DNA from 2 places in the Cupriavidus sp. 01L415 genome. Region 1 is predicted to be linked to the other one. Evidence: predicted binding sites of a transcription regulator. Region 1 holds the regulator's gene; the other holds the start of a gene.

Evidence for each region. Region 1 encodes FNR, which switches genes on or off when oxygen is low (the NO sensors DNR and NnrR bind a similar motif). Its sites were predicted from a motif close to TTGATNNNNATCAA; they were not measured.
Region 2: AC1DOX_RS20135 (ribonucleoside triphosphate reductase) is a predicted target of FNR. The motif match lies at 2,245-2,258, and genes of this name have one in related genera.

The regions. Positions count from the first base shown of each region.
Region 1 is NZ_JBFTSP010000002.1:175,842-179,993, reverse strand. Features, by position in the region: gene scpB (SMC-Scp complex subunit ScpB) at 1-2, opposite strand, end outside; gene AC1DOX_RS06110 (sulfite exporter TauE/SafE family protein) at 604-1,365, opposite strand; gene fnr (fumarate/nitrate reduction transcriptional regulator Fnr) at 1,448-2,173, shown strand; gene AC1DOX_RS06100 (hypothetical protein) at 2,243-2,488, opposite strand; gene AC1DOX_RS06095 (hypothetical protein) at 2,485-2,715, opposite strand; gene ccoG (cytochrome c oxidase accessory protein CcoG) at 2,744-4,152, opposite strand, start outside.
Region 2 is NZ_JBFTSP010000015.1:25,131-29,282, forward strand. Features, by position in the region: gene AC1DOX_RS20125 (anaerobic ribonucleoside-triphosphate reductase activating protein) at 1-230, opposite strand, end outside; gene nrdD (anaerobic ribonucleoside-triphosphate reductase) at 193-348, opposite strand; gene AC1DOX_RS20135 (ribonucleoside triphosphate reductase) at 381-2,159, opposite strand; gene AC1DOX_RS20140 (LysR family transcriptional regulator) at 2,348-3,268, opposite strand; gene AC1DOX_RS20145 (pyridoxal phosphate-dependent aminotransferase) at 3,426-4,152, shown strand, end outside.

The sequences.
Region 1 (4,152 bases):
ATGTGATTGCGTGCAGCCTGTCTTTGCACCTGCCCCAGGACGAATCCCTGAGCACTGGAGATTTCGGATACAGCGGTACGGATGCCACCGCCATCTCATCGCGCAGCCAACTCTCGCATGCTTACCGCATCGGAGCCGTGCACTTCGTTCATTGCATCGAGTTGCCGGGTCAGTCCGGCTGGAGATCGTCCGTTTCAGGCAGGCTTCGCCGGTCAACGGACCTCTTGCGTCGCGCCTTCTCCCTCTTGGGCGGACATTCGCCAGGACAACCAGATTGCCAAGGCGGCAAGAAAATAACGGATATTGGCCCGGACATGCTACGTCCTGAGCCAGCGCCACCGCTCCACAGCGCCGCCCGGCCTTTTGAACCAGATCTTTTGAACCGGATGAACTGTGGGGACGGGTCCGGCAATTCATGCCGCCGAGGACCCCAGGACTCGCACCCCAGATCAGGAGTGCCGCCCCGGCGACGCCACGAGCGTAATGCAGCGCAATACCGTGGTTCTCGCGATTGTATGGCATTTCCAGCCCGCCCCGCAACCCGCACCGAGCAGGCGCCATCAGTTCGTGGCGGATTTCACGAAGAGGTAGCCTCAGGTAGCCTCAGAGCACCATGCAGAATCCGATCTGATTCAGCGTATCCGGAAGCCAGAACGCCCGCGCAATACCGAGCAATCCAAAGGCCATTACGATCACCCCGGCAATCACCCTTACGGCGCGCCGGCGGGACAAGTGACGTAAATATCCCGACAACCCGGAGATAACTAGCAGATTCGGCAACGTACCCAGACCAAACGCGCCCATCACCAGCGCCCCTGATGCGGCGTTACCGGCCAGCAGCGCCAACGCGAGTGCCCCATAGACCATCCCGCATGGCACGATCCCCCACGCGAGCCCCATGCCGTAGCGACGCGCCAGCGGCCCGGGCCGTCGTCGCAAGCCCGCGGGCACGTGCGCGCCAATAACCCGGCAATGTCTTGTGATGTATTGCGCCCCACCTGTAGCAAGTTTCTCGACCCAGACAGCACGCGGCACCTTGCCACGCAACAACCAGAGCCCCGACAGCACCAGCAAGGCGCTTCCCAACGCATACAGCCATCGCTGCAGCGGCAGGTACTCCTGCTTCCACGCCGTTGCCCCCACCGCGCCCATCAGCGCGCCAAGCAGCATGTACGTCGTGAGACGTCCCGCGTGCATGACGAGCAGTTCGAAGACCCAACCACGCGGCGTTCGATGCACAACCGCAGGGACGCTTGCGAAGCCACGCTGTTCCGCCGCCATTGCAATGCCGCCACACATGGCAGCGCAATGCACGCCACCCAGCAAGGCCAGGGCAAAAACGCTAAAAAGCACACCAAATGGCAACTGTTCCTCGCTTCAGCGTCACATCACGCTGTAAAATGTATGAATCGCGCCCTCACCGCTTGCGCTTTACAACGAGCCTTAATTGCTTACTTCCATCCCCGTCACTGAAATGTCGCCCCGTTGCTCCACGTGTGCTATGGGCCAGATTTGCCTGCCCGTGGGGATGTCTCAGCAAGACCTCGCGAAAATAGACTCGCTTGTGCAGGAGCGTATTCGCGTACACAAAGGTGAGACGCTGTATCGCATGGGTGATCCGCTCAACGCTGTCTATGCCATTCGTTTCGGTACGCTGAAAACGCACGTCACGATGGAAGACGGACGATCCCAGATCACCGGGTTCCATCTGCCCGGCGAGGTTATTGGTCTGGACGGTCTCGGCGAGATGCAACACGCATCCGATGCCACCGCACTCGAAGATACCGAAGTCTGCGTGGTGCGCTTCGGCGACCTGCAGTCGTTATCGGGCCAACTGCCATCACTGCAACACCAGTTCCTGCGACTGATGAGCAAGGAAATCTCGCAGGACCAGGTCATGCTTCTCACGCTCGGTTCCATGCGGGCCGAAGAGCGGCTGGCGGCATTCCTCGTAAATCTGTCCGAACGCCTGTCAGCTCGAGGCTATTCGGCAAGCGAGTTCGTTCTGCGCATGAGCCGTGAGGAGATCGGCAGCTACCTGGGCCTCAAGCTCGAAACCGTCAGCCGCTTGTTCTCTCGTTTTGCGGAGGCCGGCCTGATCCAGATCCGCCAGCGTCACGTCAAACTCGTCGACATGGCAGGTATCAAGCAAGTCTACAGCCGCTCCTGCTAAGCCAATCCTATCGCAGACCAGAGGCCGCCTTCAGGGCGGCCTTTTTCGTGGTCCTCCAACTCGCTGCCGCTACTCCAGTTCGTCCGTGTCACTCAGCTTGGTCGGCATCGTGTACAACGTCAGTCCGCTCGACAACGCGCAAAACAGCCACGCCAGCAGAAACCCCACCGTATAGACCGCCAGGCGTGACACTTCTACGGGCTGCCCGAAAAAACTGAGATCACCGGGATCCACAACCGAGAAGACCATTGCCGTGGCCGCGCCGCCCACCAGGAACGCTGGCCATAGCACCCACATCAGCCAGCGCAATCTCATGGGCGTCCCCCAGTCGACGCTTCCGCACGGACGGCGGCAGGCACGCGTGGCCCATCGACTTTTTCGACTACCAGCCCGTGGCTCGCGGCCCCGCTGACGGGAGTATCCGCGTGCGTGCTCGCCAGCCAGATTGTCACACCGCAGCCGATCATCGCCAGCAACGGGCCGGACATCAGGAACCAAGGCCACGGCTCTTTCCACCAGGACTTGCTTTCTTTGGGTGTCATTCAGATCTCCTTGTCGACGATCACGACGTCACAGGTTCCGCGGCACGATGAAACTGGTGGATTGCCGGATATGCGCTCCCCCTTGCTCACCGCCCTCGCTGGTCACGGTGACGTCGATCTTGTGAGTGCCCTGCTTCGCGTCGTCAATCGGCACACGGATGCGAATCGGCAGCAGTCGGTTCGACGTGGGCGCCAGCGACTCCGCAGCGGTGTCGTACTCGACGGTCAGCCCCTTCAGGTCGGCGCTTTCAGCCTGCACACGAATGCGCATCGGCGCTTCCGTCGTGTTGATGATCTGCAGCCGGTACACATTTTCGATCCAGCGGCCCTCCACTTCACGACCAAGCGCACCTCGGTCCCGGATGATGTCCACCTTGAGCGGCGTGCGCATGGCCAACGATCCCACAAAGCCCGCCACCATCACCATCCAGATCAACGTGTAGATGATGGTCCGCGGCCGGAACAGTCTCTTGCGTGCATCAGTAATGGACAGCGACTTGCGCATGGCGTTTTCCGACGTATAGCGGATCAGTCCGCGCGGATACTCCATTTTGTCCATCACTTGGTTGCAGGCATCGATACATGCTCCGCAGCCGATGCACTCATACTGCAGACCATCGCGGATGTCGATGCCCGTCGGACACACCTGCACACAGATACTGCAGCCGACGCAATCACCAAGTCCCGCATCGTGTCGGTCCGTCTTGCGCGAACGGCTGCCGCGCGGCTCGCCACGACCCACGTCATAGGTGACGACGTAGGTATCGCGATCCACCATCACGCTTTGGAACCGCGCATAGGGGCACATGTACTTGCACACCTGTTCGCGCATGAATCCGGCGTTGCCCCAAGTGGCAAACGCATAGAACAGCATCCAGAACGCCTGCCAGGGGCCCAGCGTGAAGTTGAGAACCTCGCGTCCCAGTTCACGGATAGGTGCGAAGTAGCCGATGAACGTGAAGCCCGTCCACAAGGCAATCAGTATCCACAGTGTGTGCTTGGTAGCCTTGAGCCGGACCTTGCGCAGGCTCCATGGTTCGCCATCGAGCCGGATGCGTGCGATGCGGTCGCCTTCCACATGCCGCTCGATCCACATGAAGATTTCCGTGTAGACCGTTTGCGGGCACGCATAGCCGCAGAACAAACGCCCGGCAATGGCTGTGAAGAGAAACAGCGAAAGCGCTGAGATCACCAGCAGGACGGCGAGATAGATCACATCCTGAGGCCACATCACCAGGCCGAAGATATAGAACTTCCGGGCCCCGAGATCGAACAGCACAGCCTGCCGGCTATTCCACTGAAGCCACGGCGTACCGTAGTAGATCAGTTGCGTCAGGATGACCAGCCAGACCCGCCAACTGGAAAATGCGCCGGTCACGGAGCGCGGATAGATCTTGCGCCGCACCTCGTACAGCGTTTCATCGGAGGTCTCGCCAA
Region 2 (4,152 bases), on a different contig from region 1:
GCATGGCGCCGCTGCAGGTGGGCGTTGTGGCAATAGCCGCAACGCCACGGGCAACCGGAGAGGAACAGCACCGCCGCCAGCTTGCCAGGCCAGTCGACGCTGGAAAACGGTACCAGCCCCGCCAGCGCCGGGGCGCCCCGCGGTGCCTTGCCCGCGGCGGGCGCCGCGAAAACACAGGCGGCGGCGGTCATCTCAGCGGCAGGCGGCTTCGGTGAAGAAGCGTCGCTCATGGAATTCCCCCTGCTTGCCGGTGTTGAAGGATGAGACCGGCCGGTGGTAGCCCATCACGCGGGTCCAGACCTCGCAGCGGGTCCGCAGCGCGGCATCGAGGTTGAGCGTGGCAGGCATGGCGGATGTATCGGACGGGTGCAAGGCGGCGTTCATGTGAGCTCCTTTTCGAGGTGGGTTTGCGGCGCATCGGCCGCGGCGTGGCTGCGTGCCAGCAGTTCGGCATCGCACTTGGGACAGAATTCGTGGTGCCCGCTCAGGTAGCCGTGCTTCGGGCAGATCGAGAACGTGGGCGTGATCGTGATGTACGGCACGCGGAAGCGCGCCAGCGAGCGCCGCACCAGTTCCTTGCAAGCCTGCGCACTGGAGACGGCTTCGTTCATGTAGAGGTGCAGCACGGTGCCGCCGGTGTACTTGCCCTGCAGCGCCTCCTGCATCGCCAGCGCGGTGAACGGGTCGTCGGTGTAGCCGACCGGCAGCTGGCTGGAGTTGGTGTAGTACGGCCGCTCCGGCGTGCCGGCCTGCAGGATGCCGGGCCAGCGTTTGCGATCCTCGCGCGCGAAGCGGTAGGTGGTGCCTTCGGCCGGCGTGGCTTCCAGGTTGTAGAGATGGCCGGTGCCTTCCTGGAAATCGACGATGCGCGCGCGCACGTGATCCAGCACCCGGATCGCCATGGCGTGCCCGGGCGGCGACGTGATGTCGTCGGCATCGTCGGAGAAGTTACGGATCATCTCGTTGATGCCGTTGACGCCGAGCGTGCTGAAGTGGTTGCGCAGCGTGCCGAGGTAGCGGCGCGTATAGGGATAGAGCCCTTCGTCGATGTAGTGCTGCACCACGCGGCGCTTGTCTTCCAGCACGTCGCGGCCGAGCGCGAGCAGGCGGTCCAGCGCCGTCAGCAGGCCGGCTTCGTCGCCGCGATGCAGGTGGCCCAGCCGCGCGCAGTTGACGGTGACCACGCCCACCGAACCGGTCTGCTCGGCCGAGCCGAACAGGCCGTTGCCGCGCTTGAGCAGCTCGCGCAAATCGAGCTGCAGGCGGCAGCACATCGACCGGACCATATGCGGCTCCAGGTCCGAATTGACGAAGTTCTGGAAGTACGGCAGCCCGTAGCGCGCCGTCATCTCGAACAGCTGCGCGGCGTTCGGATGCTCCCAGTCGAAATCCCGCGTGATGTTGTAGGTGGGGATCGGAAACGTGAAAGCGCGGCCGCGCGCATCGCCCTGCATCATGACCTCGATGTAGGCGCGGTTGATCATGTCCATCTCCGGCTGCAGGTCGCCGTAGCAGAACGGCATTTCCTCGCCGGCGATGTACGGCACCTGGCCAGCCAAGTCCTGCGGGCAGGTCCAGTCGAACGTCAGGTTGGTGAAGGGTGTCTGCGTGCCCCAGCGGCTGGGCACGTTCAGGTTGAAGACCAGTTCCTGCATGGCCTGCCGCACCTCGCGGTAATCCATGCCATCGCGGCGCACGAACGGCGCCATGTAGGTATCGAAGCTGGAAAAGGCCTGCGCGCCCGCCCACTCGTTCTGCAGCGTGCCCAGGAAATTGACGATCTGCCCGATCGCCGCCGACATGTGCTTCGGCGGGTTGGCCTCCACCTTGCCGGGCACGCCGTTGAATCCCTCGGACAGCAACTGGCGCAGCGACCAGCCGGCGCAGTAGCCGGAGAGCATGTCGAGGTCGTGGATATGCAGGTCGCCCTCGCGGTGCGCGTGGGCCGCCTCCGGGCTGAAGATGTGCGACAGCCAGTAGTTGGCGGTGACCTTGCCCGCGACGTTCAGGATCAGCCCGCCCAGGCTGTAGCCCTGGTTGGCATTGGCGCGCACGCGCCAGTCGCGCTGGGCCAGGTATTCCTCCATGGCGCTGCCCACGTCCACCTGCTCGCCCGCGGCCGGCGCCGGCACCCTGCCGGCTTGCTGATGATCGCTCATGGTTACCCTTATGTAGTGTGTGCCGCGAAGATTATCACTACATATAGTGGTTGTTGGGGTGGATGAGCGGAAGTCTGCCTGCCGTTTGATGGCCGTCAAGCGGCGGTGGGAAGCGGCTTTGTGCGATGGCTGGATTTGCGTGCGGACAAATCCATGTCGGCATTCGGGGTGGCCCGTGGTTCCTGTGGCTAGACGCTGCCGGCCGCGACGTCATGCGGCCCTCGGCGAAAGTCACAGACATCCTGGCTGGCCTGCGCGATCGCTTCGAGAGCCCGACTGAATTCGTCATGACGGAACACCGCGGAGTAGACCAGTGGCGGCGGCATGGGATCGCTTTCCACCACGCGCAGGAGCCCCTTCTCGATATCGGCGGCGAAGTAGTCGAGCGCCAGCTGGCTGATGCCAAGCCCCTCGATCGTCAGCGCCCGCAACACCATCAGGCTGTTGGTCGAGAATGCCTTCTTGAAGCGGAATCCATGCTCGCGACGCCACGCGCCGTAGTAGGCGTTCTTGGCCGAGCCGGCCGATTGCTCCAGCACCGGATACTCTGCAAATTCCTCCGGCTTCAGCGGCCGGTCAGGCAGCGACAGGCGGGGGCTTGCCATCCAGAGGTCCTCCACCCGGCCCACCTCGACGGACTTGTAGGCCTCCCCCCAGAACGTTCCGGGCAGGATCGCCATATCGATCTTGTTGGCCTCCAGGTCTTCGAATAGGTTCATCCCGGCGTCGACCACGGGCTCCAGCTGTATGGCCGGATGGCGCAGTTTCAGCTCCCGTAGCAACTCGGTGAGCCAGGTCAATGCGATCAACTCGGTCACGCCGATTCGATACGTGCCCTTGATCTCGTCCGCCTGGCCGACCTCGGCCGCGATGCGCTCGCGCAGACGCATGGCTTCTTCCGCGAGGCCCAGCAAGCGGTTGCCGGCATGCGTGGGAACCAGCCCCTTGGGCATGCGATGCACTAGCTGGACACCCAGCTCCTGTTCGAGCTCGCCAATCCGTTTGGACATGGCCGATTGCGTGGCGTGGAGCTTGGTGGCTGCGGCGCTGAACGAGGCGCAAGTCACGCTGAAATAGAAAGCTTCGAGCTGCTTGAACGTCACATGCATGGGGGCGGTTGCGGGTCGGTTTCGTCTTCCATATTCTCGCACCGCCTGGCGGCTCATCAGGAAAAAATGGAATACGTCCGCAATCCGATTTCTCGTTTGGGCGCGGCAAACCGATCGCGGATACTTTCCTCACGCCTTCGCCCCTTCCGAGACACTCATGCTGCAACTCACTGATCGCCTTCATCGCATCAAGCCCTCCCCCAGCTCCATGGCGGGGCAGCGCGTGCGCGAGCTTCGCGCCGCCGGGCGCGATGTCATCGGCCTGACCGCCGGAGAACCCGACTTCGACACGCCGCTCCATATCCGCGAAGCGGCCTGGGAGGCGATGACGGCCGGCAAGACGCGCTACACCGACGTCGGTGGCACCGCCGACCTGCGCGAGGCCGTGGCCCGCAAGTTCCGCCGCGAAAACGGCCTCGACTACACCGCCAGCGAGATCATCGTCAGCACGGGCGCCAAGCAGGTCATCTTCAACGCCGTCCTCTGCACCGTGCAGCAAGGCGACGAAGTCATCATTCCCGCGCCGTACTGGGTGTCGTATCCCGATATCACCTTGCTCGCCGGTGGCGTACCCGTTTTCGCGCCTTGCAAGCCGGAGAACGGTTTCAAGCTGACGCCGGAAGATCTTGAACGCGCCATTTCGCCGCGGACGCGCTGGCTGGTCCTGAATTCCCCCAACAACCCGAGCGGTGCCGCCTACACCCGCGAGGAACTGACCGCGCTGGCGGAAGTCCTGGCGCGGCATCCGCATGTGTGGATCATGACGGATGACATCTACGAGCACCTCATGTACGGCGATGCCGGCTTTGTCACGCTGGCGCAGGCAGCGCCCTCGCTGAAGGATCGCACGCTGACCATCAACGGCGTCTCCAAGGCCTACGCCA